DNA from 3 places in the Streptomyces sp. NPDC059092 genome. Region 3 is predicted to be linked to each of the others. Evidence: riboswitches for the same ligand, from Rfam matches in the RefSeq annotation. Region 3 holds a riboswitch; each other region holds the start of a gene.
The links. A riboswitch is a leader RNA that binds a small molecule or an ion and turns the genes downstream of it on or off. The one in region 3 is predicted to bind cyclic di-AMP.

Region 1 (9,988 bases), on a different contig from region 3:
CCGGGAGCAGACCGGGCCCCAGGGTTTCCTGGTGGGCCTCGGGCTGGCGGTTCTGCCCGTACCGCTGCTGGCCGCCGCCTTCCGCTGGCTGGACCGGGTCGAGCCGGGCCCGTGGACGAATCTGCTGTTCGCCTTCGCCTGGGGCGCCTTCGCGGCGGCGCTCGTCGCGATCATCGCGAACTCCTTCGCGACGGAGTGGATAGCCACCGCCACCGCGGACCCGGCCGGCGCGGAGTCCCTGGGCGCCACGGTGATAGCGCCGGTCGTCGAGGAGAGCGCGAAGGCGACGGCGATCCTGCTGATCTTCCTCTTCCGCCGGAGGAGCTTCACGGGGCTGGTCGACGGGGTCGTGATCGCGGGCTTCAGCGCGACCGGCTTCGCCTTCACGGAGAACATCCTCTATCTGGGCAACGCCTTCGGCGAGGACCAGACCCAGGGGCACTCCGGGCTGAACTCGGTCACGGCGGCGACCTTCTTCGTACGCGTCGTGATGTCGCCGTTCGCCCACCCGCTCTTCACGGCGGCGACGGGCATCGGCTTCGGCCTGGCGGCGGTGGCGGCCCGGCGCCAGAGGATCCGCCGCGTGGTCCTCCCGCTGCTCGGGCTGGCCCTCGCGATGGGCATGCACGCGCTGTGGAACGGCTCGGCGTCGCTGTTCGGGCCCTTCGGCTTCTACGCCGTGTACGGGGCGTTCATGATGCCGGTCTTCGGGCTGCTGACCTGGCTGGCGATCTGGAGCCGCCAGCGCGAGCTGCGGACGCTCGCGGCCGAGCTGCCCGCCTACGCCGCCGCGGGCTGGCTGGCCCCGGCCGCGCCCCTCGCGCTCTCCTCGATGCGGGCCCGCACCATGGCGCGGGGGTTCGCGAGCCGCAGCCACGGACCCGCCGCGGCGCGGGCGGTCGGGGAGTACGAGGCCTTCGCGACGTCCCTGGCGTTCCTGCGCCACCGGGCCGGACGCGACCCGGTCGGCCCGGACTTCGTGGAGCGCGAGCAGGAGCTGCTGCACCACCTGTGGGAGCGCAAGGAGATAGCCGGGCCCGCGCTGACGTACGCGGCGCGGGCCACCGGCCGGGTGCGGGTGCCGCCGCCGTACATCGACTACGACGGCTACAACCCGTACCGCCAGTACTGACCTCCCGGGGTGACGGGGGCCTGGACAGGGGGCACGGGTCGGGCGGAATCGCGAAGCCTGGCGGGGGCGGTGACGTGCGTCAGGGGTTGATGCCCTTGCCGTTCAGCCAGGCCATCGGGTCGATGCCCGTGCCGCCCGACGTGTGGACCTCCAGGTGGAGGTGCGGCCCGGTCACGTTGCCGGTCGCGCCGACGCGGCCGATGACCTCGCCGGTGGAGACCTTCTGACCGGCGCTGACGGAGAGGGAGGACTGGTGCGCGTACCAGATCTCCGTACCGTCATCCAGCTCCAGGACCGTGCGGTAGCCGTACGAGCCCGACCAGCCGGCCGACTTGACGGTGCCGCTGTGCACGGCCTTGATCGGGGTGCCCGTCGGCGCCGCGAAGTCCAGGCCGGTGTGGTAGCCGGAGGACCAGAGGGAGCCGGACTGGCCGAAGGAGGAGGTGAGGGTGTACGAGGAGGTGGGGAGCGAGTAGCTGGCCGCCAGCTTGGCGAGACGCTCCTTCTCGGCCTTGGCCTCGGCCTCCGCCTTGGCCTTCTTCTCGGCCGCCTCGATCTTCTCCTGCGCGTCCGTCTGACGCGCCTTGGCCTGGGCCGCGGCCTTCTCGGCCGCCGCGTCCTGCACCGCGGCCCGCTGCGTCGCGTCGGCCTCGGTCTGCTGCCGCTCGGCCTGCTGGAGGATGCGGGCGCGCAGCGCCTCGCCGGCGTCGGTGGCGCCCTGTTCCGCGTCCGAGGCCGTCAGCCCGGCGGTGGTCAGCGGCTCACCGGCCAGCACGTCGGAGTCGGAGTCGTCCGAGCTGAGATAGCTCATCCCCGGCAGGGACTTGGCGTCGGGAAGATTGTCCGCGATGGCATCGGGCAGGGATATGGAGACCGCGGGCTTGTCCTGGGCGGTGGCGATGCCGCCCGCGCCGACGGCGGCGATGACGCCGACGCCGAGGACGGTGGAGCTGCGCGCGAGCCCGTTGCGCTGCTTGGCGACGCGGTGCTTGCCGCGTACGGGGCGGACGGACTCCTCGGTGGGGTTCCACTCCCCCCAGGTCCCGGGCGCCTCGTTCTCACCGCCGCTGCCGAAGGAGTGGGGTGCGTAGGTCGCCGTTGCCGTGGGGGCAGGCTGGTTGGACGCCACTGAGGCGTGCTCCTTTCCTTCCTTCTCGCCTACCGGGTTAGCTGACGGGTTCGGAGCAGGAAGGTCTCCTACGGGTGCCCCCCGCCGCACAAGGCGGCAAGTAGCTCCCGATTCACCCCAATTGGTGGTTCCCCGGTTCCCTCGCGGAATTCGGCGCACACGCACGGTGCCATCTCTGACGACGGCTGGGACGACCGCGCTGCGTTATCGAACGTTAATAGAGACCAGGGCGTTATTCCAAGCTGTTCCCAGTGATCGTTAACGACTTCGCATCGGATGTACCGGGACACAAGGACGCACATCGGGGCGAGTTGACCGATGCCCCCGGCATATCGATCCACTACACATACCTGACGGTATGTCATATGTTATGCGGAGGGAGACGCACCGATTACCGTTCGTGACCGGCGATCGTGAAGCCGCGGAGCCGCGGAGCCGGAGCCTCGAAGTCGTGAAGCCGCGAACCGGTGAGGCCGTGGAGCCCGTCAGGTGACGATCGGCATCGTCCTGCGCCGCTCCGGCTCCCCCTCCCCGGGCCGGCTGACCGCCAGCAGCGCCATGTCGTCCTGACTGCCGCCGCCCGTGTGCCGCCGTACGTCGTCGATCAGCGCCTGGAGCATCTCGTCGGGCCCCTGGAAGATCCGCCCGTCGAGCCGCTCGCGCGGAACGTAGAAGACCCCCTGGGTGTCGCGCGCCTCGGTGAGCCCGTCCGTGTAGAAGAGCAGCGTCGCGCCGTCCGGGTACACGGACTGCTCCGCCCGGTCCGGCCACGCGCCCAGCTCACTCATGCCGAGGGGCAGCGCGGGGTCCTGCGCCGCCAGCATCGTCACGGCTCCGTCGTGGCACATCAGCAGCGGCTCGGGATGGCCCCGGTTGACGAGCCGTACGACGTCCTCGCCGTGCGGGATCTCCGCCAGTACGGCCGTGGTGAACCCCTCGAAGACATCGAGCCCGTCCCGCCGCGTCCCCTCGCGCAGGAGCGAGCGCTCCAGCCGCTGCGCGACGCCCTCCAGCGAGCTCTCCTGCTCCGCCGCCTCCCGGAACGACCCGATGATCACGGCGACCGCCTCGACCGCCTCCAGCCCCTTCCCCCGTACGTCGCCGACCACCAGCCTTACCCCGTACGGCGTGTCCTGCACCGCGAACAGGTCGCCGCCGATGAACGCGCCCTCCTGCGCCGCCTCGTACCGCGCCGCGATCCGCAGCCCGCCGATCCGCTCCGCCGGTCTGGGCAGCACGGCGCGCTGGGCGGTCTCGGCGATGATGCGTGCGGAGGCCAGCCGTTCGCCGCTGCGTCTGACGACCCCGTTGATGTAGAGCGCGAGGACGGAGACGAGCAGCACGGTCAGCAGTTCGCTGTACGACACCACCGAGAAGAGCGTGTCCGTGTGGATGCGCAGCGCCGCCTCGGCGACGAGTGAGGCCAGACCCGTCAGCAGGGTGCCCAGCAACGGGTAGAAGGGCGCCGCGATCAGCGGTGCGGCCGCGAAGAGCGGCGCCCCGGTCACCCGCGCCGGGGTCGCCAGATCCAGGACCACCCCGCCGATGATCACCAACGCGGGCAGGAACCGGACGAGCCTGCGCCCGGCGAGGCGCCGCCCGTGCGGGCCGTGCGGTCCGTACGGCGCCGCGTCGCCCACCTGGGCCAGGTTCTGGGCGGGGTCCCGGCGGTGGTCGCGCCCGCTCGTCGTCCAGAAGCCCGCGCCGTCCGCACCCAGGACGCCGGCGCCGTCGGCGTCCTGCCTGCTCCTGCCGCCGAGGCGCTCTCCGATCTTCCTGAGCTTCCCCACCAGTCGTCTCCTGCCCGGTCCGCCGACGGCTGCGGACGGTACCGCGCTCCACCCAGGCTGGCCGCTGCCGCGCCGGGCAGCGACCCGCCCTCGGCCGACTGGGCTACGGAGGCCGGTAGGGGACCGGTACTTGGACCACGGAGCCCCGATGGGAAGACGCTCAGTCGGTCAGGTGGCGCTCGGCGTACACCTTCATGGCGTCCCGCACGAGCACAGCCGTACCTTCACCGTACTGGTCATACGTCGCGGTGAAACGTCGATCATCGACGTACATGGCCGTCACGCCGATGACATAGGACCTGGTGGGCTCCATGGTCACCGAAAGCCAGCCGCAGTGACGCCGGGCGACCGCCTGCGCCTCGTCGCTCGAAGCGCCGTGCCCGGCCGCCGCCGTACGCCCCCAGTCGCGGGCGATCGACTCGTGCCGCTCCCCGAACGCCCGGCGCTCCTCCTCGCTCAGCGAGCGCCACCAGCGGTCGCTCTTCTCGTAGGCGGGACGGCCCCACCTCTCGGTGACCTCCTGCTCGTACCGCGTGTGCGCGAAACCGTCGAACACTTCTTCTGCCATGAGATCCTCTCCGTTCCCGGTCTTGTGGAGAGTGGTCCGCACGGACGAGATCAGCCGTCCGATGCGCTCGCGCTCCTGCTCCAGCAGCGCCAGATGGCCGCGCAGGGCGGCGGCCGTGTCCTGCTGGCCGTCGAGTATCCGGGCGATGTCCGGCAGCCCGAGCCCCAGCTCCCGCAGCAGCAGGATCCGCTGGAGCCGGACCAGGGCCTCCTGGCCGTAGTACCGGTATCCGTTGGCGCCGGTCCTGCTGGGCTCCAGCAGTCCCAGCTCGCCGTAGTGCCGGAGCGTACGGCTCGTCGTGCCGGCCTTCTTCGCGATGTCCTGGATCGACCACTCCATGACGTTCACGGTAGAAGTTGACGTTACGTAAAGGTCAAGCCCTCGATCCGAGCCGCGGACCCGAGCGCGGGAACGGCTCCCGCGCGGGAAGGGCTCCCCGCGCGAGAACGGTTCCGGGCACGACGAAGGCCCGGATTCACCAGGAATCCGGGCCTTCGTTTTCTTCCAGTAGCGGGGACAGGATTTGAACCTGCGACCTCTGGGTTATGAGCCCAGCGAGCTACCGAGCTGCTCCACCCCGCGCCGTTGAATGCAACTCTACGCCATCCGGAGCACGGTCCTGACCACTTTCCCGTGGAGCCGCCCGTTTCCCGTGAAACCGGCGGTGGAACCGCCCGGAAAGGCGCCGGAAGGGGCGCCGCGTCACGCGGCTTCGACCACGTCCGCCCGTACGGCGGCGGCCCACTCCACCAGCAGCCGCTGGTAGCGCTCCTGCTCGGCCGACGACAGCGCACCGCCCGCACGCCCCCACAGCGCGCGGATGTCCGCGTTCACCACAGCGGCGGATCTGACCGGGTACGGGGACGCGGACTTCGAGGAGGAAGAAGAAGCGAACATAGGAGCAAGGCTACGGCCAGCCACTGACAATCGGCGGAGCGTATCCCTCTACGCTGGGACCGATGATCGAAACCATGGTGTTCGACGTAGGCGAGACCCTTGTGCGCGACGACCGGCACTGGGCCTCCTGGGCCGACTGGCTCGGCATCCCGCGCCACACCGTCTCCGCACTGGTCGGCGCCGCCACCGTCCAGGACAGGGACGACACGGACGCGCTGCGCCTGATCCGGCCCGGCATGGACGTCGCCGAGGCGTACCGCGCGAGGGAGGCCGCCGGGCGCGGCCAGCATCTCGACGAGTCCGACCTCTATCCCGACGTACGCCCGGCCCTCGCGGGCCTCAGGAAGCTCGGCGTCCGGGTCGTCCTCGCGGGCAACCAGACCGTCAGGGCCGGCGAGCTGCTGCGCGGCCTGGACCTGCCGGCCGATCTCGTCGCCACCTCGGGCGAGTGGGGCGTCGCGAAGCCGTCCCCGGAGTTCTTCGCGCGGGTGACCGAGGCGGCGGGGGCGGCGCCCGACCGGACGGTGTACGTGGGCGACCACCCGGCGTACGACCTGTTCCCCGCGAAGGAGGCGGGCCTGCGCACGGCCCATCTGCGGCGCGGGCCGTGGGGGTATCTGTGGGCGGACGACCCGGCCGTGGTCAAGGCGGCGGACTGGCGGATCGACGCCCTGACGCAGCTCGCCGCGATCGTCGCGGACTGATCACACGCCGAGGGCCGGAGGCCGGGCCGGGCGGCGGGCCCTCACACCACCACGCCGTACTCGTGCGCGGGGCCGCCCTGCCACTCCACCCAGGCGGGGTCGTCGAGCAGTTCCCAGGCGTCGGGCAGGCCGGCCAGCCGCAGGAATTCGACCAGGTGGTCGTCGGAATGGGCGAGTCCCATGATCCGCCCGCGGACCGTGACCCGCCGTCCGCCTGTCCCGGACGCCCGGTGGACGACGATCGGTGCATCACTCATACGGCCAAGAGTGCGACGATCTCGCCCCGTCCGCAGCATCTCGGGCCCGCCATCTTCAGGACCGGGCAGTAGCGTGCGTCACATTCGCCCCTCCGCCCCCGGCTTTCACCCCGCCCCGCCGCCTCCCCCGCTCCCGCCGCCCAGGACGGCGAAGACCTCGCCGATCGCCGCGCAGGTCCGGTCCGTGTCGTCCTCCGTCACCGCGGCCGACACGAACCAGCAGGCCAGTCCGTGCGCGTTGGTGTGGATGCCGCGGCGCAGCAGCTCGTGGCGGAAGACGTCGTACCGCCGCTGATCCAGGTGGAGGGTGTCGCGGTAGTTGCGGGTGGGGGCGCCGCCCGGCGAGAACACGACCTGGAACATCGCGCCGACGCCCTGCACCGCGCACTCCACGCGGTGGTCGGCGGCGGCCCTGCGGATGGTCTCCATGATCCGCTGTCCGGTGTCGTCGATCTTCTTGACGACGGCGGGGTCGGCGAGCGCGGTGAGCGTGACGAGGGCGGCCGTCGCGCAGAGCGGTGAGGCGTTGTACGTACCGCCGTGCTTGACCCGGCCGTTGGCGAGCGCCGCCATCACCTCGCGGCGGCCCGCGAAGGCGGCGATGGGCAGCCCGCCGCCGAGGGCCTTGGAGTAGACGGCCAGGTCGGGCACGACGTCGTACAGGGCCTGCGCGCCGCCGGGTCCGGTGCGGAAGCCCGTACAGACCTCGTCGAAGACGAGGAGGATGCCGCGCGCCGTGCACTCGTCGCGCAGGAAGCGCAGATAGCCGGGGGCGGGCATCGTGCAGGCGTTGTTGGCGACGATGGGTTCGCAGATGACGGCGGCGAGTTCGCCGCGGTGGGCGTCGAGTACGGCGACGAGGGCGTCCGGGTCGTTCCACGGGCAGACGACGACATCGCCGCTGACGCCGGCCGGGATGCCCGGGGAGTGCGGCACGGAGTGCGGGGCTTCGTAGGGGCCCGCCGCCGCCTCCGGGGGGCGGTTGGAGATCGCGAGGGTGTCCGTCCAACCGTGGTAGTGGCCCTCGAACTTGAGGACCTTGGACAGCCCACTGTGGCCGCGGGCGGCCCGTATCGCCCCCTGGACGGCCTCCGAGCCGGAGTTGGCGAAGCGGACGAGGTCGGCGCAGGGGACCATCGCGCGGATGAGTTCGGCGAGTTCGACCTCGGGCACGTTGCAGGTGCCGAACATGGTCCCGCCGGCGAGGACCGCGGTGAGGGCGCCGGTGAGCGCGGGGGGCGCGTGGCCGAGTACGGCGCTGCCGTACGCGGCGAGGTAGTCGACGTACTCGTTTCCGTCCGCGTCACGAATGCGGGCGCCGGAGCCACTGGTGATGTAGAGGGGATACGGATGCGGCCCGGTGGAGGTGAGCCGGGAGGAGGAGCTGATTCCGCCGGCGAGGGATTTCTTGGCGCGCTCGAACAGGGCGCTGCTGTTCGCGGTTCCGCCGAGGGCGGGAACACCGGGGAATCCGGGAACACCGAAAGCGCCGGGCTCACCGGGAACGCCGGGAACGCCGGAAACAGGTACGCCGGATGGATTCATCGAGGTCATGATCACTCCTGCCCGGGAATGTGTTCGAAAGAGGTGGGTGAACTCGAAAAGAGGTGGGTGAACTCGACGGGATTCACGTTTCACGCGGTCTTGACGGGCATCACGGTCAATCCCCAGACTCGTCGACCCGTCTCCGTCCTCACGGAGATCCAGAATGCGGCGAAAGGAAGTCGGGCATGCCCGAACCCGTCGAATTGGCCGAAAAGACCGCGATCGCCGTCGTCACCGGTGCCGGCAGCGGTATCGGGCGCGCCTGTGCGCTGGGACTGCTGGCGGACGGCTGGACGGTGGTACTGGCCGGGCGGCGCGAGGACGCGCTGAAGGAGACCGCGGCGCTCGCGGGCCCGGCGGCGGAGCGTGCGCTTCCGGTGCCCGCGGACATCACGGACGCGGACGCCGTGACCCGGCTGTTCGACGAGGTGGGCGCGCGATTCGGCCGGCTGGACCTGCTGTTCAACAACGCGGCGGACACCATGCCGTACACCCCGACGGAGGACGTCTCCGCCGGGGACTGGCACCGCGTCATGGACTCCATCGCCACCGGCACCTTCCTCTGCTCGCGGGCCGCGTACCGGATGATGAAGGACCAGACGCCGCGCGGTGGCCGGATCATCAACAACGGCGCCCCCTCCGCCCAGGTCCCGCGACCGGATTCGATCGCTTTCACCGCGGCGAAGCACGCCGTCGCGGGGCTGACGCGCTCGCTGTCGCTGGACGGCCGCCGTTACGACATCTCGTGCGGCCAGATCGACATCGGCAACGTGACCCCGGTGGGCCGGGAGCAGCCGGCGGTCCGGCAGGCGGACGGGACGCTGCGCGTGGAGCCGACGATGGACATCCGCCATGTGGTGGAGATGGTGCTGGTCATGGCGAACCTACCGAGGGGCGTGAACATCCAGTCCGTCGCCGTCATGCCCAGCGCGATGCCGTACGTGGGGCGGGGGTAGGCCCTGCCCGGGCACGTGTAGGCCCTGCCCCGGCCCGGATAGGCCCTGCCCCGGTTCCGGTCCGGCCGGGGTGGCGTGCGCGAGGAAGGCCTCGATCCGGGTGCCCGGCGTGAGCCGGCCCGCGCGCTCCCACGCGAGCGCGCGGTGCAGCCCGTCGAGATGGATCAGCCCCTCCCGCACCACCAGCCCCTCGTAGTCGACCCCGGGCACCGCGTGGGCGCTGAGGAAGAGCGGGGTGAAGGGCACGGTGGTCATCCGTTCGAGTTTGCGGGCGCAGACCGGGTTCGTACGGGCGTACGTGTCGCCCAGCTCCCGTAACCGGTGGACCGCTTCGGCGACGGTCAGACCCGACGCGGGGACGAGTTCACGCTCGCCGCCCTCGCCGAGGTGCCACGGCAGCACGATCCCGAGGAGATCGTCCCGGTCGAGCAGCACGCGCTGCCACGCCCCCAGCGTGCGCTGGGCCTGCCGGATGTGCTCCTCGGCCTCGTCGTTCGTGTTCGCCTCGTGGGCGAGTTCGAGCGGATGCGCCCGCGCGAAACGGTGCTGGACGGTCTCGAACGGAACGGAAGCGACCACTTTCATACGGCGGACCACACCCCTTTCACCTCTCGCGCGCCCCTCTCGTGCCTTCCTCGTCCTCGGTCGCCCCGGCGCCCGTCGCCCCGGCGTCCGTCGCCCCGGCGTCCGTCGCCCCGTACTCGGTGAAGTGGCGCTCGTCGAACAGATCGGGCCACCTCCCCCGGTCGAGCCCCAGCCCGCGCGCGGTGGCGAGCACATGACGCCAGTACGGCTTGACGGGCGGCCAGCGCGTGCCGGTCTGGCAGTAGGAGGCGTCGATCATGTACCGGGGCCCGCCCGTGGCGCCGGGGGCGGAGCGGCGGGCGTGGAACAGCGCGGAGTGGATCACCACCGTCGACCCGGCGGGCAGGTCGTCGATGACGGTCTCGGAGGGCAGCTTCCGGGTCCCGAGATGGGCCCGGGCGGTCTTCTCGGCGATCTCCCGGTGC
Region 2 (9,988 bases), on a different contig from region 3:
ATGAGCACGTCTCCCTGCCTGAACATGGCTCTCCCCTCGACCGGCGGCGCACGGTGCGCCGACCTGTGAACGACGCTAGGCGGAGGGTCTGACAACGCGGTCCCGGCCGCCCGGGGCCGCGCCCCACCGGCCGGCGTCGCACGGCCGGCCGGCCGTGCCCCGGCGACCGGAGTTGTCAGTGGCGCTTGGTAGAACTTCTCCACATCAGCCGATCACTGCCCGCCGGTGTCTGGAGCGTTCGTCATGACCGTCAATCACTACCTGCGGGAGCTGTGCGGCCTGCCCGTGTGCGGCTTCCCCGAACCCGATGGGACCGAGGAGCTGCCGGACGCGGACTCGGTGGCCTGGCGGATCTCGGTCGGTTCCTACGAGTCGCCGGAGGCGTGGGAGGAGGCGTTCGCCCGCTTCACGGCGAGCGTCGACACCACCGGCGTCAGGGCGCTGATCGTCGGTTCGTGGAGCGACGCGTACGAATCGGGCCCTGAGCCGGTGGTGTCGGCCCTGGTCGCGGCCCGCGAGCGGCTGCCCGGACTGCGGGCCCTGTTCATCGGTGACATGACGTCCATGGACTGCGAGATCTCCTGGATCAACCAGGGGCTGCTCACCCCGCTGCTGGACGCCTTCCCGGAGCTGGAGGAGTTCGGGGCGCGGGGCGGAAACGGCCTGAAGTTCCCCGCCGTACGGCACGAGCGGCTGCGCTCGCTCAGGATCGAGACGGGCGGCCTGCGGGCCGAGGTGGTCCGGGGCATCGGTGCGAGCGACCTGCCCGCGCTGGAGTCCCTGGATCTCTGGCTCGGCTCGGACGGCTACGGCGCGGACGCCACCGTGGCCGACCTGGCGCCCGTCCTGGCCGGTTCCCGGCTCCCCCGGCTGCGCCATCTGGCGTTGCGCAACAGCGTCATCCAGGACGAGATCGCGATCGCGCTGGCCGGCGCGCCCGTCGTGGCCCGTCTGGAGAGTCTGGACCTCTCGATGGGCACTCTCGGCGACGAGGGCGCGGAAGCCCTCATCGGCGGCCAGCCGCTCACCCATCTCAAGAAGCTCGACCTGCATCACCACTTCGTGAGCGAGGCGATGCGGGAGAGGCTGAGCGCCACGCTCGGCGCTGCCGGGGTGGAGGTCGACCTCTCGGAGGTCGAGGAAGCGGAGGACTGGGACGACATGGAGCACCGCTACGTGGCGGTGGCGGAGTAACGATGCCTTCCTTCAACGGCGGCCAGGACCGGGCGCCACGACTGACCGTGGTGGGGATCCCCGGAAACCGCCGCATATCCCTGTTCCAGGACGCGGTGCGCGCCGCCGGGCTGGCACCCGCCCGGGAGGTCGGCTGGCTCGATGTGCTGCGCGGCCGGGCCGTGTTCGGCGCCGGGGAGACCGTACGGATCGACTCCCCCGGTGAGGACCCCGAGGTGGACCGGCTGCTGCGCGGCACGGACGACCAGACGCGGGTCGAGGGCACGGGCCGCTGGTACGAGCGGTTCACGGCGGCGTCCCGCGATCTGGGCCGGGCGGCCACGGCCGCCGGGGCGGACCTGCTCGACGACCCGGACGAGCTGGCGGTCCTCTTCGACAAGCGCCTCACGCACGGAGTGCTGGACGAGGCGGGGGTACGGGTCCCGCTGTCGCCCACCTCGGGCGCGGCGGCACCCGCCGTGTCGGGCTGGGACGACGTACGGGCCCGGATGGCGGGGGCCGGGCTGCGCCGGGCGTTCGTCAAGATCGCCCACGGTTCCTCGGCCTCCGGGGTGCTCGCCGTGCAGATCGCGGGCCCCGGCCGGGTGAGCGCGATCACCTCCGTGGAGCTGGACGGCGCGGGCCGCCTCTTCAACTCCCTGCGGGTGCGCCGCTACACGGCCGAACGTGAGGTGGCGGCGATCATCGACACCCTCGCGCCGGACGGGCTGCACATCGAGCAGTGGGTGTCCAAGGGGACGCAGAACGGGCGCGCGGCCGATCTGCGTGTCGTGGTGGTCGCGGGACGTGCCACGCACGCGGTCGTCCGTACCAGCGCCTCGCCCATGACCAACCTCCATCTCGGCGGGGCGCGAGGCGATCTCGACGCGGTCCGGTCCACGATCGGCGCGGCGGGCGGCAGCTTCTCCGCCGTTCTCACGATCTGCGAACAGGCGGCGGCGTGCTTCACCGCGACCCACTGCGTGGGGGTGGATCTGATGCCCGACCCGAGCTGGCGGCGGTACGCCGTCGCCGAGGTGAACGCCTTCGGCGACCTGCTGCCCGGCCTCGGCGGGCTGCCGGAGCGCGAGGCCGCGGGGCTGGACACCTACGCGGCGCAGCTCGCGGCCCTGTCCCGCCGGGCGGACCGTGCGGCGGAGCGCCCCACGTGCGGGGATCCCGCATGACGTCCCCCCGCCCCGAGGCGTCGCCCGCCCCCTCACCCGACATGAACGAGGTCGTCGGGCGGGACGACCTGCTGCTCGTCACCCTCGACACGCTGCGCTTCGACGTGGCGTGCGAGCTGGCCGCGGCGGGCCGGATCCCGAACCTCGCCCGCCATCTGCCGGCCGGCCGCTGGGAGGAGCGGCATGCCCCGGGCAGCTTCACCTACGCCTCGCACCAGGCGATCTTCGCCGGTTTCCTGCCGACCCCCGCCGCCCAGGGCCCGCACCCCCGGCTGTTCGCCGCGCGCTTCGGCGGCAGCGAGTCGACGGCCGCCGGGACGTTCGTCTACGACACACCGGACCTGGTCTCGGGCCTCGCTGCGGCCGGCTACCGCACGGTCTGCGTCGGCGGCGTCGGTTTCTTCGACCGGCGGGGCGCTCTCGGCTCCGTCCTGCCCGGAATGTTCCAGGAGAGCCACTGGGAGCCGGAGTTCGGCGTGGCGTCCCCGGTCTCCTTCGAGGCGCAGATCGCCCGCGCCGAGCAGGTCGTCGCGGGACTCGACCGGGAGCGGCGGCTGTTCCTCTTCGTCAATGTGGCGGCGCTGCACCAGCCCAACTGGTTCCACCGGCCGGGCGCCACCCAGGAGGCGGGCGACACCCGCGCCACGCACGCCGCCGCGCTCGAATACGTCGACCGGCACATCGGCCGGCTCTTCACCGCCGCGAGCAGCCGCCGCCGGTGCTTCGCGATCGTCTGCTCCGACCACGGCACCGCCTACGGCGACGACGGCTGGAGCGGCCACCGGCTGGGCCACCCGTCCGTCTGGACGGTGCCGTACGCCCACTTCTTCCTTGAGCACGGGACCGCCTCATGACCACATCGCTGTCGCCCACGCCCCCGGCGACCACGCCGCGTCCGTACGAGAGTTACGTCTACGCCTATCCGCACAAGACGGCGTACCGCCCGCTCGGCGACCGCCCCGCGCTGGCCGCCGAGTGGGCCGGTGAGCGCAAGGACGCGCTCTCCCTCTATCTGCACATCCCGTTCTGCGAGGTCCGCTGCGGTTTCTGCAATCTCTTCACCCGGATCGGCGCGCCCGGGGAGCTGACGACGCGCTATCTGGACGCGCTGGACCGGCAGGCGACGGCGGTCCGTGACGCGCTGGACGCGAGCGGGGGCGCCGAGGGGCCGGTGCGGTTCGCCGCCGCGGCCTTCGGCGGCGGTACGCCCACCTATCTGGACGCGGGCGAGCTGGAGCGGCTCTGCGACATCGCCGAGCAGCGGATGGACGCCGATCTGCGCGCCGTGCCGCTCTCCGTCGAGACCTCCCCGGCCACCGCGACCGCGGACCGGCTGGCCGTCCTCGCCGACCGGGGCGCCACCCGGCTGAGCATCGGCGTCCAGAGCTTCGTGGACGCGGAGGCGCGGGCCGCCGTACGCCCGCAGCGCCGTGCCGAGGTCGAGGCCGCCCTCGGCCGGATCAGGGACGCCGGGATCCCCGTCCTGAACATCGACCTCATCTACGGCATCGACGGCCAGACCCCGGCGACCTGGCGCCACTCGCTGGACGCCGCGCTCGCCTGGCGGCCCGAGGAGCTGTATCTCTACCCCCTGTACGTACGGCCGCTCACCGGCCTCGGCAGGCTCGGCGCGGGCGGTGACGCCCAGTGGGACCGGCAGCGGCTGAGTCTCTACCGGCAGGGCCGTGACCATCTCCTCACCGAGGGGTACGAACAGGTGTCCATGCGGATGTTCCGCCGCCGGGACGCGCCGTCCCAGGGCGCCGAGGACTACGCCTGCCAGACCGACGGCATGATCGGCCTGGGCTGCGGGGCCCGCTCGTACACCTCCCGTCTCCACTACTCCTTCGACTACGCCGTCGGCATGAGCGAGATACGGGCCATCATCGACGCCTACACGGAGACGGCGGACTTCTCCCGTGCCGAGGTGGGCCGACGCGTCGACGGGGACGAGGCGCGCCGCCGCCATCTGCTCCAGTCGCTGCTCCAGGCCCGGGGCATGGCGGTGGCCGAGTACCGCGCGCGGTTCGGCGCCGAACCCGGCGAGGACTTCGGACCCGAGCTGGACCGGTTCGCCGGCCTCGGCTGGCTGGACGCCGGCGCGGGCCCCGGGCTGCTGCGGCTCTCCCCCGAGGGGCTCGCGCACTCGGACGCGCTGGGCCCCGCGCTGTTCTCGCCCTCCGTACGGGCCGCGATGGCCGCGTACGCATCGAAGTAGCCCTCACGAGGCGGGCGGCCCTGGCCACCCGCCTCGTGGGGACCGACGCCCCGAAGGGAGCCCCATGGACCTGACGATCCTCTACCGCGGGCCGCTCGCCTCCTGCGACTACGACTGCCCGTACTGTCCGTTCGCCAAGCGGCGGGACAGTGGTGAGCAGCTACGCGCCGACCGGGCGGCCCTGGAGCGGTTCACCGCGTGGGCCGCCGCCGCGACGGACGACCGGCTCTCCGTGCTGTTCACGCCCTGGGGTGAGGGGATGGTCCGCTCCTGGTACCAGCGGGCGCTCACCGAGCTGTCGCTGCTGCCGCACATCCGCCGGGTCGCCGTCCAGACGAATCTCAGCTTCCGCACGGACCGGCTGGCGGACGCCGACCCGGCGAAGCTCGCCCTGTGGTGCACGTACCACCCGGGGCAGACGCCGTACGGCCGCTTCCTGACGAAGGCCCGCGAACTGGCGGAGCGCGGCGTCCGGTTCAGCGTGGGGGTGGTCGGCCTCGACGCGCATCTGGAGCACGCGCGCCGGCTGCGCGCCGAGCTGCCCCCGCACGTCTACCTGTGGATCAACGCGGCCGAGGGGCACTCCTACACGGACGAGGAGGCCGCGCGGTGGACGGCGCTGGATCCACTGTTCCCGTACAGCCGCCATCCGCACCGCTCGGCCGGGCTGCCGTGCCGGACAGGCGAGTCGGTGATCTCGGTGGACGGTGAGGGTACGGTACGGCGCTGCCACTTCGTCCGCGCCGAACTGGGCAATCTCTACGACGGCTCGTACCGTCGCGCCCTCGCGCCCCGGGCCTGCCCACTGGCGGTGTGCGACTGCCATATCGGCTATGTCCATCTGGAGACGCTGCCGCTGTACGACGTCTTCGCGGGCGGGGTGCTGGAGCGGATCCCGGCGGGGGCGTGAGGTCACGCGGGGCCGCCCCCGCCGCCCGGGACCCGGGGCCGCGTCAGTGTTTCAGCGGGAGCAGGTCGGGCCTCTTCGCCTCGATGTGGTCGCCGGACGAGGCGCCGCGCAGCCTGCGCCCGATCCAGGGCACCAGGTACTCGCGCGCCCAGTGGATGTCGTCGCGCCGTACTTCGAGCGTGCCGCGCGGGGGCAGCGGCGGCCACGGCTGGTCCGGGTCGGCGGGGACGTCGACGCCCAGCACCTGCCCGGCGCGCAGCGCGACCCGGGTGTGTCCCTCGGCCGAGAGATGCAGCCGGTCGCCGTCCCAGGCCCGCCGGTCCTGGACGGTCCTGAAGGACCAGAGGTCGAGCACGGGGCAGTTGTAGCGGTCGGCGATGGCCCGCGTGTGTTCGTTGAACGTGGCGATCTTGCCGCGCAGATGGCGCAGAACGGGCACGCGGCGGGTGTCGAAGCCGGTGGCCAGCACGACCGTGCCGACGGCGTCGGTGAGGTCGGCGACGGCCCGCTCGAAGCGCTCGGCGACATCGTCGGGGTCGGTGCCGGGGCGGATGATGTCGTTGCCGCCCGCGCAGAAGGTCACCAGGTCCGGGGCGAGTTCCTTGGCCCGGGGGATCTGCTCCGCGACGATCTGGTCGAGGAGCCGGCCGCGTACGGCGAGGTTGGCGTAGCGGAAGTCGCCGTGTACGGGGTCGGCCGTCGCACCGGAGACCGGGAACTGGTCGGCGAGCAGGACCGCGAGCCGGTCCGCCCAGCCGACGAACAGACCGTCGGGTCCTGGATCTCCCACGCCCTCCGTGAAGCTGTCACCGATCGCCGCGTACGACCCGAATACCTTGTCTCTTCTTGCTCTCGAATCGTCTGCCACAGCAGAGTATTTTCCACCCGGCGATGTGACCTACGCGACCGTAGGCAAGGGTTGACGCGGGGTGAGAAATGCCATCGGTCAATTTTCATTCAAGTGGGAATAGCGAAAAGCCGTGCGGCCCGGCACATTCGGTGCCGGGCCGCGCGGAGAAAAGCGGGTGTCACGGTGGAACCGGACGGATCAGATGGAGACGCCGTTCTGCCGGAGGAAGGCCAGCGGGTCGACGTCCGAGCCGTAGTCCGGTCCCGTGCGGATCTCGAAGTGCAGGTGCGGTCCCGTCACATTCCCGGTCGCCCCGGAGAGCCCGATCTGCTGGCCCGGGGTGACGCTCTGGCCGGCCGAGACGGAGAGGGACGAGAGGTGGGCGTACTGGGAGTACATCCCGTTGTCGTGCCGGATGACGATCTGGTTGCCGTACGAGCCACCGTCGCCGGCGGTCACGACGGTGCCCGCGCCGACCGCCTTCACGGTGGTGCCGGTGGAGGCCACGAAGTCCACACCGGTGTGGTAGCCGCTGGACCAGCTTCCGCCCGCGGCGCGGTACGCCGTACCGACACCGACGCCGTCGACCGGCAGGGTGAAGCCGGAAGCGCTGCTCCGCGCGGCGGAGTTGGCGGCGGGCGCCGCGCTCTTGGCCGCCGTGGAGGACTTGCCGGACGAGGCGGCCTTCGACGACGGCTTCGACGGCTCGGAGGCCCTCGACGGCTTCGAGGTCTTCGACGACTTCGAGGCGGTGGGCGCCTCCGAGCGGGCGGTCGCGGGCTTGCCGCCGATGGTGAGCTTCAGGCCGGGGTGGATCAGCCCGGGGTCGGCGCCGACGGCCTGGCGGTTGTCCTCGTACAGCCGCTGCCAGCCGCCCCGCACGTTCTGCTCGTCAGCGATCTTGGAGAGGTAGTCACCCGCGACCACCGCGTACGTGTGCACACTCGTGTCCGCCGACCGCGTCACCTGCGTCGCGGCGGCCCCCTGCGGCGCCGCGGCGGGCAGCTTCTGGGCGGTGTGCGCGGTGGCGGGCGCGGCCTGCGGGGCGGCGGCGGGCGCGGCCTGCGGGGCGGCGGCGGGCGCGGCCTGCTGCGCGGCGTGCGCGCCGGTGGCGCCGATGAGCGGCAGCGCGATGGCGGCGCCACCGGTTCCGGCGGCGATGAATCCGCGCGAGAACGGGTTGGTCCTCGGACGGCGGTGCTTACCCTTCGCGGGCATGGCGAATTCCTCTCCGGCGCCTGCGAGGTGAGCTGTCGGGTTCGGGCTGGAGATGCCCGGCCGCGCATGGTGCGCGACTTCACCCCGAGCCGTCCCTGATGCCGGAGCACCGGAACGGCGTACTACCTGGGTCCCCCGCTCCTGCCACGCGTGAATGGGTGGATGGTGTCCCCGAGGCGGCGGCAGGATTCGGCGTTCCGCTCGGATTGAGGGTGAACGTAGGCGAGTGGGACGGCCGGAACAAGCCACCCTTTTCCGTCGGCGGCGCACACTCCTCTCCGGCGGAAGATCGCCGGTCACCCTGCGTGGAGGCCTCCCTCCAAATCCCTTTCGAGGTGGCCTTTCCCTTTCGCCCCGCCGCCACGGAACGTCACGGATATGATCCTGCTCACCCGGCGACACCCATCTCCCCCTCGATCGGGGCAGGTTATATGGAATCAGTCAATCCGGATAGATGCCTGTTTGGGCGTTTCCTCCCCTCGCGTCCTGTCCGTACGCGGACGCTCCCGCACCACCGCGCGGAACCGATCAGCCTCCGAACAGATGTCGTAGGGTCAGCAACCGACTCCGCCGGCGAACAGCGCCGACGGCAGACCTGGAGGAGCAGGCGTGACGCAGCAGTCACCGCAGGTCCCGTCCACCGAGCCCGAGCTGTCCGGAGTACGCAACTTCCGTGATGTCGGCGGCCTGCCGACCGTGGACGGACGGCGGGTACGGTACGGCGCGCTCTACCGCAGCGGACATCTCGCCCACGCCACCGCCGACGACACCGTCTTCCTCGCCGGCCTGGGTCTGCACACGATCTTCGACTTCCGCAACTCCGCCGATCTGAAGCTCGACGGCGCGGACGTGGAGCTGACGGGCGTACGCCACGTGAACATCCCGCTCTCCGACCCGGCCGACGGCGCCGAGTTCTGGCGGATGGTCCGGCACGGCGACCTCGACCAGCTCCGCTCGCTCCTCGGGGACGGCAGAGCGGCGGCCCGGATGACCGGCTCGTACGGCGCGATCGTCACGCAGCGCACCGCGGAGCACAGCCGCCTGCTGCACGCGCTCGCCGCGGACAGCCTCCCGGCCCTGCTGCACTGCGCGGCGGGCAAGGACCGGGCCGGCATCTCGGTCGCCGTGGCGCTGCTCGCGGTCGGCGTCGAGCCGGAGGCGATCGAGGCGGACTACCTCAAGTCGAACGACCCCCACCGCCGCTACGCCTTCCGCCGCGCCGACCGCACGCCCGGCGCGGCCTCGGGCGAGGCGATGGCGCTGCTCAGCCCGCTCTTCGACGCCCGCGCCGGATACCTCGCCGCCGCCTTCGAAGCCATCGGGGAGACCTGGGGCTCCACCGACCGCTATCTGTCCGACGGCCTCGGCCTCACGCCCGAGACCCGCGAACGGCTGCGCGCCCGCCTCCTGGACGAGGGCTGACGCCGCCGCGTTCCGTCGCGTACCGGGCCGTCACTGCCCCTGGGCTCCGAGGTGGAAGAGGAGATAGAGGAAGGCCGCGAAGATATGGCCGGCCACCAGATAGGCGAAGAGCCGGATCACCAGCCCTCGCGGGAACGTCTTCTCCTCGTTCATCACATGTTCCGGCGCTCCCTCACGAGGCACCGGGTGCTCTGTCTCCGACATGGCGAAGGCCTCTCTCAGCAGGTCAGGCGGGATGGACCGGGCCACCGAGGCACAGGTCCGCGGTCGGGCTCTGGAGCAGGGTGTGGACGAACAGCAGCTCGGTCCCCTCGGGGCCGGCCGCCGCGATGCGGTGCGGGGTGAGCGAGTCGAAGTGCGCGCTGTCCCCGGGGCCGAGCAGATGCAGGGCGTCGCCCAGGCTCAGCCGGAGCCGGCCGTCGAGGACGTACAGCCACTCCTCCCCGGGGTGCACCCGGACCAGGTCGCCCTGAGCCCCGTACGGCACTTCCAGCCGCAGTGGCTGCATGGCGCGGCCGGGACCGCCCGCCTGGTGGTACGTCCAGCCGTCGGCCTCGACGGGTTCGGCCCGGCCGGCCCGGACGATCGGCTCGCGCTCCGGCGGTGTCTCGCCGAGCAGTTCGGAGATGGTCGTCCCGTAGATCCGGGCCAGCCCCAGCAGCATGGGCAGGGAGGGCTGTCTGCGGCCGGTCTCCAGCCGGGAGAGATGGGCGGGGGAGAGCCCCGCCCGCCGGGCGGCGGCCTCCAGGGTGAGCCGGCGGCCACGGCGCAGTTCACGCAGGCGCGGCGCGACGTCGGGAAGCTGGTCGGGCAGCGCGTCGGCCGCCTCTCCGGCGGGGGGTGTGCTCATGTGTCCATTGCGCCAGGAACTTTCCTCCGAGGCAAATTTCTTACCTCGGAGGCAAAAGCGTCCGGGACGAACCAGCCAGGCCACCGGGACGTGGGCGAGGCCTGGCCCCGTCTCCCAGCCGTCCCCTACCGGTTGGCGACGGCCTGCTTCACCAGTGTCC
Region 3 (9,988 bases):
GCGTCTCGTGGAACCAGGCGCCCAGCGCGCGCAGATCCTCGCCCTGGCCCCTGCGGGCCCGCTCCTGACCCAGCCTGACCAGGCCGCGCAGGACCTTGAGGTGGGCCTCCGTACGGCGCTGCGCGGCGCGCGCCGCGCCCAGGGGCTCCAGCAGCAGCCGCACTTCCAGCAGGTCGGCGGCCTCCTGCTCGGTGGGTTCCGCGACACAGGCGCCGGCATGACGGCGCGTGGTCACGAAGCCCTCCGACTCCAGCGTGCGCAGGGCTTCGCGCACCGGGACGCGGGAGACGCCGTAGCGCCGCGCGAGCTGCTCCTCGGTGAGCCGGCCGCCCCGCTCGAACAGCCCGGAGACGATGTCGTCGCGAATAGCCGTGCATACCGATTGCGCGGGAATGCGCATGTCCGAACCTCCGCCTTAATCCGCGCGAAACGCAGCCGATCGACGCCTGTTCCGTGACTCTATTGCAATCAACGCGAATTTCCGATGGGTGCCCGGAATCCATGGATATCTTTTGGCCAGCCCGGGGCGCCGACGCGCGGAGAAGGCGAAGGCCCCGGCGGGGAGCCGGGGCCTTCGGCGGAAAACGGTGCGCGGGAGGGCGGGGAGCGGTCAGACCGCCACGCCGTGCGTGCGGAGGTACGCGACCGGGTCCATGTCGGAGCCGTAGTCGGCGCTCGTCCTGGCCTCGAAGTGGAGGTGCGGCCCCGTGACGTTGCCGGTGGCGCCCGAGAGGCCGATCTGCTGGCCCGGGGTGACGCTCTGGCCGACCGAGACGCCGATCGAGGAGAGGTGGCCGTACTGGGTGTACGTGCCGTCCGTCATCCTCAGGACGATGTTGTTGCCGTACGAGCCGCCCCAGCCGGCCTCGACGACGGTGCCCGCGCCGGCGGCCACGACCGAGGTGCCGGACGCGGCGCGGAAGTCGACGCCCGAGTGGCTGCCGGAGGACCAGAGGGAGCCGCCGGAGTGGTAGCCGGTGGTGACGTACGAGCCGGCGACGGGGAGCTGGAAGGTGCCCAGCCGCTTGCGCTCCTCGGCGCGCGCGGCACGCTCCCGCTCCTCACGCAGCTCCTTCGCGCGGGCCTCCGCCTTGCGCTCAGCCTCGGCCTTCGCGGCGGCGCGCGCCGCGGCCTCGGCCTTCAGCCGTTCGGCCTTCTCGGCCGCGTGGCGCTGGGCCTCGGCCTGGTCGTCGACCGCGCCGGCGACGGCGTCGCCGATGGCGATGACCTGGGTGAGCCCGGCGTGCGTGGCGGCCTCGGTACCGCTGTCGGCGGCGAGCGCCGGGGAGGCGAGGGAGCCGATGACGCCGGTCGCGGTCAGCGTCGCGAACCCGGCGGCGCTCGCGCCCTTGCAGGTGATGCGGTTCGGGGCGCGGTGCTTCCCGGTGGCACGGGTGAACGCCATGAAGTGGCTGGTCCTTTCCTTCCCTCTCGCCTACCGGGTTAGCTGACGGGTTCGGAGCAGGAAGGTCTCCTACGGACCCCTCCGCGCGGTGTGCTCGCGAAGGCCGTCCGATTCACCCCAGGGACGTGGGTCCCCGGCTCCCCAGGCTCGCGCCTGACGGGGACTCGGCGATGGCTGTCCGGTGCCACTGATGCGGCGCAACGGCGAACAGCCGGACCGACGCTAAGCGGCTCGTCTTTCAATAACCAAACAGACAAGGTTTTTTGTAGCGCACACCACAGGGCAGACAGGCATCCTTTCCACCAAAGGGGACATAAAGCAGAACCCCGGCGACCGCGGTCGCCGGGGTTCCCTCGTCGGACGAATCAGCCTGTGACAACCGTCACTTCACCGATTCCGAGAGCTTCGACGGGCTCCTTGATCTGCGCCGCGTCCCCGACCAGGACGGTGACGAGCCGGTCCTCCGGGAAGGCGTTGACGGCCGCGGCCGTCGCCTCGACGGTGCCCGTCTCGGCCAGCCGCGCGTAGAGCCGCGCCTGGAAGTCGTCCGGGAGGTGCTGCTCGACCTGGTCGGCCAGCGTGGCCGCGACGGAGGCGGCCGTCTCGTACTTCAACGGCGCGACCCCGACCAGGTTCTGCACGGCCACATCGCGCTCGGCGTCCGTGAGCCCTTCGGCCGCGAGGGTGCGCAGCACCGTCCAGAGGTCGTCGAGCGCCGGTCCCGTGGACGCGGTGTCCACGGAGCCGCTGATGGCGAGCATCGCGGCGCCCGTCGCCCCGTCCGGGGAGGACGGCGCGGTGGAGCGCAGCACCTGACCGAAGGCGCGCACGCCGTAGGTGTAGCCCTTCTCCTCGCGCAGGACGCGGTCGAGCCGGGAGGTGAGCGTGCCGCCCAGGCAGTACGCGCCCAGTACCTGCGCGGGCCAGACCCGGTCGTGCCGGTCGGCGCCGATACGGCCGATCAGAAGCTGCGTCTGGACGGCGCCGGGGCGGTCCACGATGACCACCCGGCCGGTGTCGTCGGCCGTGATCGGCGGTACGGGCCGGGGCGCGGCCGTGTCGCCCGTCCAGGCGCCGAGGGTGTCCGCGAGGATCGCGTCCAGGTCGACGCCGGTGAGGTCGCCGACGATGACCGCGGTGGCCGTCGCGGGGCGTACGTGCGCCTCGTAGAAGGCGCGGACGCCCGCGGCGTCGATGCGCTCCACGGTCTCCTCGGTGCCCTGGCGCGGTCGTGACATGCGCAGGGAGGCCGGGAACAGCTCCCTGGAGAGCTGCTTGGCGGCACGGCGGCCCGGGTTGGCGGTCTCGTGCGGGATCTCGTCGAGCCGGTTCCGTACGAGCCGTTCGACCTCGCTGTCCGCGAAGGCGGGGGCGCGCAGCGCCTCGGCGAGCAGGCCGAGCGCCTTGAGCAGCCGGGAGACGGGGACCTCCAGGGAGACCCGCAGGCCCGGGTGGTCCGCGTGCGCGTCGAGGGTGGCGCCGCAGCGCTCCAGCTCGGCGGCGAACTCCTCGGCGCTGTGCTTGTCGGTGCCCTCCGAGAGCGCCCGCGCCATGATCGTGGCGATGCCGTCGAGCCCTTCGGGTTCGGCGTCCAGCGGGGCGTCGAGATTGATCTCGACGGCCACCACCTGCTGGCCCGGGCGGTCGCAGCGCAGCACCGTCAGGCCGTTGCCGAGCGTGGAGCGCTCGGGGGCGGGGAAGGCCCAGGGCCTGGCCTCGCCGGCGGTCGGCCGCGGGTGGAACTCCATGGTCACGGCAGCGTCGGTCACTGGTCCGCCCCCTCGTGCTCGTCGTTCTCGGCGGTGTCGTCGGCGTCCGCGGTGTCGTCGGCGCCGACCGGTTCGTACACCAGCACCGCCCTGTTGTCGGGGCGCAGCCGCGCCGCGGCGACTTCCCTGACCTCGTCCGCGGTGATGTCCAGGACGCGGTCGACGGCGCTCAGCGCGAGCTGCGGGTCGCCGAACAGGACGGCGAACCGGCAGAGTTCGTCGGCGCGGCCGGCGACCGTGCCGAGCCGGTCCAGCCATTCGCGTTCGAGCTGGGCCTGGGCCCGCTCCATCTCCTCGGCGGTGGGGCCCTCGGCGGCGAACCTGGCCAGCTCCTCGTCGACGGCGCTCTCGATCTCGGGGACCTCGACCCCGCCGGACGTCTTCACGTCCAGCCAGCCGAGCGACGGGGCGCCCGCCAGCCGCAGCAGCCCGAAGCCGGCGGCGACCGCGGTGCGGTCGCGCCGTACCAGCCGGTTGTGGAGGCGGGAGGACTCGCCGCCGCCGAGGACGGTGAGCGCCAGGTCGGCGGCGTCGCACTCCCGGGTGCCGTCGTGCGGCAGCCGGTAGGCGGCCATCAGCGCGCGGGCCGGGACCTCCTCGTACACCTCCTCGCGGAGCTGCTCGCCGATGGTGTCGGAGAGGGTGCCGTCGCGCGGCGGCTGCTTGCCGTCGTGCGAGGGGATGGAGCCGAAGTACTTCTCGATCCAGGCGAGGGTGCGCTCGGGGTCGATGTCGCCGACGACGGAGAGCACCGCGTTGTTCGGCGCGTAGTTCGTACGGAAGAACGCGCGGGCGTCTTCCAGGGTGGCGGCGTCCAGGTCGGCCATGGAGCCGATCGGTGTGTGGTGGTAGGGGTGGCCCTCGGGGTAGGAGAGCGCGGTCAGTCGTTCGAAGGCCGTACCGTATGGCACATTGTCGTACCGCTGGCGGCGCTCGTTCTTGACGACGTCCCGCTGGTTCTCCATGGACTCTTCGTCGAGCGCGGCGAGCAAGGAGCCCATCCGGTCGGCTTCCAGCCAGAGCGCCAGTTCGAGCTGGTGGGTGGGCATGGTCTCGAAATAGTTGGTGCGTTCGAAGCTGGTGGTGCCGTTGAGGGAGCCGCCGGCCCCCTGCACCAGCTCGAAGTGGCCGTTCCCCGACACCTGCGCCGAGCCCTGGAACATCAGGTGCTCGAAAAGGTGGGCAAGGCCGGTACGGCCCTTGACTTCGTGGCGCGAGCCGACGTCGTACCAGAGGCAGACCGCGGCGACCGGGGTCAGGTGGTCCTCGGAGAGCACCACGCGGAGGCCGTTGGCCAGGCGGTGCTCAGTCGCTGTCAGGCCGCCGGAACCGGCCTGCGCTGTGGCCGTGTGACCCATGGGCATGTACGTCCCTTCGATCGCGATATGGAGAAGTCCTGCCACTGTATGCAAGCGTGCCGACACCTGGCGAAGTTCCCGTAACAGGTCCGGGATCTGGCACCCTTCCGACACGCGCCCCATCCCGTCCCAACGACGGGTCGGGGTCGGCGTTGTCAGTGGCGCGGTCCACAATGGTCCGCGTCAGTTCCAGAAGTTGCCGTACAGAACTTGTGAAGGAGCCGCAGCCGCGATGGCCCGCCGCAGCACCAAGACCCCGCCGCCGGAGGACTTCGAGGAGAAGATCCTCGACATCGACGTGGTCGATGAAATGCAGGGCTCCTTCCTTGAGTACGCGTACTCGGTGATCTACTCCCGGGCCCTGCCCGACGCCCGGGACGGCATGAAGCCGGTGCACCGCCGCATCGTGTACCAGATGAACGAGATGGGCCTGCGCCCCGACCGCGGCTACGTGAAGTGCGCGCGCGTCGTCGGCGAGGTGATGGGCAAGCTCCACCCGCACGGGGACGCGTCGATCTACGACGCCATGGTCCGCATGGCACAGCCGTTCTCGATGCGGCTGCCGCTGGTGGACGGCCACGGCAACTTCGGCTCCCTCGGGAACGACGACCCGCCGGCCGCCATGCGGTACACCGAGGCGCGGATGGCCGACGCGACGTCGCTCATGACGGAGTCCATCGACGAGGACACCGTCGATTTCCAGCCGAACTACGACGGTCAGGAGCGCGAACCGGTCACACTTCCGGCCGCGTACCCCAACCTGCTGGTCAACGGGGCCACCGGTATCGCGGTCGGTATGGCGACGAACATGCCGCCGCACAACCTGGGCGAGGTCGTGGCGGCCGCCCGCCACCTCATCAAGCACCCGGCCGCCGACCTGGAGACGCTGATGCGTTTCGTGCCGGGTCCCGACCTGCCGACCGGCGGCCGGATCGTCGGGCTGACCGGCATCAAGGACGCGTACGAGAAGGGCCGGGGCACCTTCAAGATCCGCTCGACGGCGACGGTGGAGGACGTCACCCCGCGCCGCAAGGGCATCGTCGTCACGGAACTGCCCTTCACGGTCGGCCCCGAGAAGGTCATCGCGAAGATCAAGGACCTGGTCTCCGCGAAGAAGCTCCAGGGCATCGCGGACGTCAAGGACCTCACGGACCGTTCGCACGGCCTGCGCCTGGTCATCGAGATCAAGAACGGCTTCGTGCCGGAGGCGGTGCTGGAGCAGCTCTACAAGCTGACGCCGCTGGAGGAGTCCTTCGGCATCAACAACGTGGCGCTGGTGGACGGCCAGCCGCTGACGCTCGGCTTGAAGGAGCTGCTGGAGGTCTATCTGGACCACCGGTTCACGGTGGTGCGCCGCCGCAGCGAGTTCCGCAGGACGAAGCGGCGCGACCGGCTGCATCTGGTCGAGGGGCTGCTCGTCGCGCTCATCGACATCGACGAGGTCATCCGGCTGATCAGGTCGAGCGACAACTCGTCGCAGGCCAAGGAGCGGCTGATCGAGCACTTCTCGCTCAGCGACATCCAGACGCAGTACATCCTGGACACGCCGCTGCGCCGGCTCACCCGGTTCGACCGGATCGAGCTGGAGAGCGAGCGCGACCGCCTCAACGGCGAGATCGACGAGCTGACCGGCATCCTGGAGTCGGACGGCGAGCTGCGCAAGCTCGTCTCGACGGAACTGGCAGCGGTGGCGAAGAAGTTCGGCACCCCGCGCCGCACGGTACTGCTGGAGTCGGGCGCCGCCATGGTGGCCTCGGTGCCGCTGGAGGTCGCTGACGACCCGTGCCGGGTGCTGCTCTCCTCCACCGGGCTGCTGGCCCGTACGGCCAACGGCGCGCCGCTGGACGCGGGCGAGGGCCGGCGCGTCAAGCACGACGTGATCGTCTCGGCCGTCCCGGCGACCGCGCGCGGCGACATCGGCGTCGTGACGTCCACCGGACGGCTGCTGCGGATCTCCGTGATCGACCTGCCGCGGCTCCCGGACACCGCCGCGACCCCGAACCTGTCGGGCGGGGCGACGGTCTCGGAGTTCCTGGAGCTGGACGACGGCGAGGAAGTGGTCTGCCTGACGACGCTGGACGAGTCGTCCCCCGGGCTCGCGCTCGGCACGCTCCAGGGCGTCGTCAAACGGGTCGTCCCGGACTACCCCTCCAACAAGGAGGAGCTGGAGGTCATCTCCCTCAAGGAGGGCGACCGTGTGGTCGGCGGCGCCGAGCTGCGGACGGGCGAGGAGGACCTGGTCTTCATCACCTCCGACGCCCAGCTCCTGCGCTATCAGGCGGGGCAGGTACGGGCCCAGGGGCGGGCCGCTGGCGGCATGGCGGGCGTCAAGCTGGCCGACGACGCCACGGTGATCTCGTTCACCGCCGTCGATCCGGCGGCGGAGGCGGTGGTCTTCACGGTCACCGGGTCGCACGGCACTCTGGACGACTCCGTCCGTACGGCGAAGCTCACCCCGTTCGACCAGTACCCGCGCAAGGGCAGGGCGACGGGCGGGGTGCGCTGTCACCGGTTCCTGAAGGGCGAGGACATGCTGGCCCTGGGCTGGGCGGGCGCGAGCCCGGCGCTCGCGGCGCAGCGGAACGGCACACCGGTCGAGCTGCCGGAGCCCGACCCGCGCAGGGACGGTTCGGGTACGCCGTTCGCGGCGGAGGTCCACGTACTGGCCGGGCCCGCGCACTGACGGCGAACGAACCGGGCCGGTGACGGCCTTGAGGGGGCCGGGTCCTTGGACCCGGCCCCCTCAAGGTCTCCGGGGTCGGGTGGTTCTCAGGGCTCCGAGGGGCCCCCGGGCTCGGACGAGTCTCCAGGCTCGGACGGGTCCCCGGGCTCCGACGGGTCCGGTACGTAGCGCAGGACGCCCCACATGTCGCGCTGATCGGCCGTGGTCCCGGCGTCCTCCCCCGCGCCCGCCCGGTCACGCGCCTCCGCCTCCGCCTCGGTCTCCTGGCACGCCGCCAGCTCCTTCAGCAGCGCGTCCGGGTCGATGCCCGAGCCGATCAGGACGAGCTGGGTGAGCCGCTCCGTACCCCGGGCCCAGGGCTCCGGACGGAAGCGCAGGAAGCGGCCTACCGCGTGCACCCCGTACCGGTGGTCCGGGTCGCCCGCGCCGAAGTCCACGAAGCCCTTGATCCGGTAGAGCCCCGCGGGCCGGGAGTCCAGGAACGCCATCAGCCGGCGCGGACGCATCGGCGCGGACGCGGTGAACGACACGCTCTCGTAAGCCGTGTGGAGATGCCCCTCGTGCCCGGCTCCGTTGCCCGCCCCGTGGCCCGCGTCGTGGCCGGTGTGGTCCTCGTCCTCGTGCAGGTCCTCGAAGGAGAGCTGGCGTACCTTCTCCTCCTCGGCCGGCCGGACTGCGGGGTCGAAGAGCAGCTCCGGGTCGACCCGTCCGTACGACGCGGAGACCACCGGCGTCCCCGGGCCGAGCGTCTCCAGGACGTCGAGGATCCGCGCGTGTTCCGCCTCCCCCACCCGGTCGGTCTTGTTCAGGACCACCAGATCCGCGAGCGCGAGATGGCGGTCGATCTCCGGATGGCGCCGGCGGGTCGCGTCGAACTCGGCGGCGTCCACCACCTCGACCAGCCCCCCGTAGACCGTGTGCGGGTTGTCCCCGGCGAGGATCATCCGGACGAGTTCCTGCGGCTCGGCCAGTCCGCTGGCCTCGATGACGATCAGGTCGATCCGCGCGGACGGGCGGGTCAGCCGCTCCAGATAGCCGTCGAGCTCGCTCGCGTCGACAGCGCAGCACAGACAGCCGTTGCCGAGCGAGACCGTCGAGCCGACCTGGCCCTCGACCGTCATGGCGTCGATCTCGATGGCCCCGAAGTCGTTGACGACCACCGCGATCCTGTTGCCGGCGCGGCGCCGCAGCAGATGGTTGAGCAGGGTCGTCTTCCCTGATCCCAGAAAGCCCGTGAGAACGACCACCGGGATCTGCTTCCTGCTCACGCCTGGCGCCTCCGTGCCGCGTCGTCGTCCGGTCCCGTCCCCCGCGCCCGCGGCGGACCCACCGAGCGGATGATCATGGAGTCCGCCGCCCGCACCAGGATATGGGTGCGCCACCCCGCGGGGCGCCGGGCCGGCCTGCCGCCGGGGATGTGGCCGGACACCCACCCACCGGGTACCGATTCCGCCGAAATTTCGGAAAGCGCGTCGCGCCCCTTACCGTTCGTGTACATGAGCGCCGGACCGAGCACCGCGGGCGGACGACGGAGATTCGGCTGGCCACGCCGGGTCTTCTCCCAGGTGCTGCTGATGCAGCTCGCCATCGCCGCGGGCGTCACCGTGCTGGCCACCGGCCTCTTCCTGGCCCCCTTCAGCGCCGAGCTGGACGACCAGGCGATGCGCCGCGCGCTCGCGATCGCCGAGACCACCGCCTCCGTACCCGTCGCCGAGGACCTGCTGGCCACCGGTCCTTCGGCCGACGGACCCGTGCAGGCCGAGGCCGAACGGATCAGGCGGGCCACCGGCGCCGAGTACGTGGTGATCATGGACAAGCGCGGGGTGCGCTGGTCGCACACCGACCTCGACGAGATCGGCAGGGTCGTCTCCACCGACCCCAGCGACGCCCTCGCGGGCAAGGACGTCATGGAGCTGGACAGCGGCACGCTCGGCCGCTCCGCCCGGGGCAAGGTGGCGCTGCGCGACCGCCATGGCACGATCGTCGGCGCCGTCTCGGTCGGGATCGCGTACGACAGCGTCCGCGACCGGCTCCTCGCCGCCATCCCGGGGCTCCTCGCCTACGCGGGCGGCGCCCTGGCGGCCGGGGCGCTCGCCGCGTATCTGATCTCCCGGCGCCTCCAGCGCCGGACCCACGACCTGGCGTTCTCCGACATCTCGGCCCTGCTCACCGAGCGCGAGGCCATGCTGCACAGCCTGCGCGAGGGCGTCGTAGCACTGGACGGTTCCGGCCGGATCCGGCTGATGAACGACGAGGCGCAGCGGCTGCTGGGGCTCGGTCCCGACGCGACGGGCCGCCCGCTCGGCGAGGTGCTGGGCGAAGGCCGGACCACCGAGGTGCTGACCGGGCGGGTACTGGGCGAGGACCTGCTCACCGTACGGGGCAGCCGCGTCCTGGTCGCCAACCGGATGCCCACCGACGACGGCGGCGCGGTCGTCACCCTGCGCGACCGCACCGAGCTGGAACAGCTCGGCCGGGAGCTGGACGCCACCCGTGGGCTGATCGACGCCCTGCGCGCCCAGGACCACGAGCACGCGAACCGGATGCACACCCTGCTGGGGCTGCTGGAGCTGGAGCTGCACGAGGAGGCGGTGGAGTTCGTCACCGAGGTGGTCGGGGTGCACCGGGCCACCGCCGAGCAGATCACCGAGCGGATCCACGATCCGCTCCCTGCGGCCCTGCTGGTCGGCAAGGCGACGGTCGCCGCCGAGCGCGGCGTGTCCCTGCGGCTGGCGCCCGCCACGCTGCTGCCCGACCGGCTGGTGGACCCGCA

Region 1: it holds a riboswitch for cyclic di-AMP, as region 3 does, so the genes downstream of both, ACFXPL_RS31110 (M23 family metallopeptidase) here and ACFXPL_RS35405 (M23 family metallopeptidase) in region 3, are expected to answer to the same signal.
Region 2: it holds a riboswitch for cyclic di-AMP, as region 3 does, so the genes downstream of both, ACFXPL_RS13030 (peptidoglycan DD-metalloendopeptidase family protein) here and ACFXPL_RS35405 (M23 family metallopeptidase) in region 3, are expected to answer to the same signal.

Annotation. Positions count from the first base shown of each region.
Region 1 is NZ_JBHZEJ010000074.1:11,824-21,811, reverse strand. It holds gene ACFXPL_RS31115 (PrsW family intramembrane metalloprotease) at 1-1,132, shown strand, start outside; gene ACFXPL_RS31110 (M23 family metallopeptidase) at 1,212-2,261, opposite strand; cyclic di-AMP (ydaO/yuaA leader) riboswitch at 2,273-2,427, opposite strand; gene ACFXPL_RS31105 (PP2C family protein-serine/threonine phosphatase) at 2,747-3,910, opposite strand; gene ACFXPL_RS31100 (MerR family transcriptional regulator) at 4,212-4,958, opposite strand; tRNA gene ACFXPL_RS31095 (tRNA-Met) at 5,128-5,201, opposite strand; gene ACFXPL_RS31090 (hypothetical protein) at 5,322-5,516, opposite strand; gene ACFXPL_RS31085 (HAD family hydrolase) at 5,579-6,220, shown strand; gene ACFXPL_RS31080 (hypothetical protein) at 6,262-6,477, opposite strand; gene ACFXPL_RS31075 (aspartate aminotransferase family protein) at 6,583-8,031, opposite strand; gene ACFXPL_RS31070 (SDR family oxidoreductase) at 8,208-8,978, shown strand; gene ACFXPL_RS31065 (DUF6309 family protein) at 8,907-9,563, opposite strand; gene ACFXPL_RS31060 (phytanoyl-CoA dioxygenase family protein) at 9,583-9,988, opposite strand, start outside.
Region 2 is NZ_JBHZEJ010000017.1:13,504-23,491, forward strand. It holds gene ACFXPL_RS12995 (hypothetical protein) at 1-26, opposite strand, end outside; gene ACFXPL_RS13000 (STM4015 family protein) at 244-1,194, shown strand; gene ACFXPL_RS13005 (STM4014 family protein) at 1,197-2,360, shown strand; gene ACFXPL_RS13010 (STM4013/SEN3800 family hydrolase) at 2,402-3,214, shown strand; gene ACFXPL_RS13015 (STM4012 family radical SAM protein) at 3,211-4,578, shown strand; gene ACFXPL_RS13020 (STM4011 family radical SAM protein) at 4,643-5,488, shown strand; gene ACFXPL_RS13025 (SGNH/GDSL hydrolase family protein) at 5,532-6,356, opposite strand; gene ACFXPL_RS13030 (peptidoglycan DD-metalloendopeptidase family protein) at 6,537-7,556, opposite strand; cyclic di-AMP (ydaO/yuaA leader) riboswitch at 7,561-7,727, opposite strand; gene ACFXPL_RS13035 (tyrosine-protein phosphatase) at 8,166-8,978, shown strand; gene ACFXPL_RS13040 (DUF6126 family protein) at 9,009-9,182, opposite strand; gene ACFXPL_RS13045 (helix-turn-helix domain-containing protein) at 9,205-9,828, opposite strand; gene ACFXPL_RS13050 (aspartate aminotransferase family protein) at 9,954-9,988, opposite strand, start outside.
Region 3 is NZ_JBHZEJ010000106.1:8,877-18,864, reverse strand. It holds gene ACFXPL_RS35410 (GntR family transcriptional regulator) at 1-400, opposite strand, end outside; gene ACFXPL_RS35405 (M23 family metallopeptidase) at 611-1,405, opposite strand; cyclic di-AMP (ydaO/yuaA leader) riboswitch at 1,418-1,585, opposite strand; gene ACFXPL_RS35400 (M16 family metallopeptidase) at 1,771-3,174, opposite strand; gene ACFXPL_RS35395 (M16 family metallopeptidase) at 3,171-4,538, opposite strand; gene ACFXPL_RS35390 (DNA topoisomerase (ATP-hydrolyzing) subunit A) at 4,765-7,215, shown strand; gene ACFXPL_RS35385 (CobW family GTP-binding protein) at 7,302-8,483, opposite strand; gene ACFXPL_RS35380 (ATP-binding protein) at 8,712-9,988, shown strand, end outside.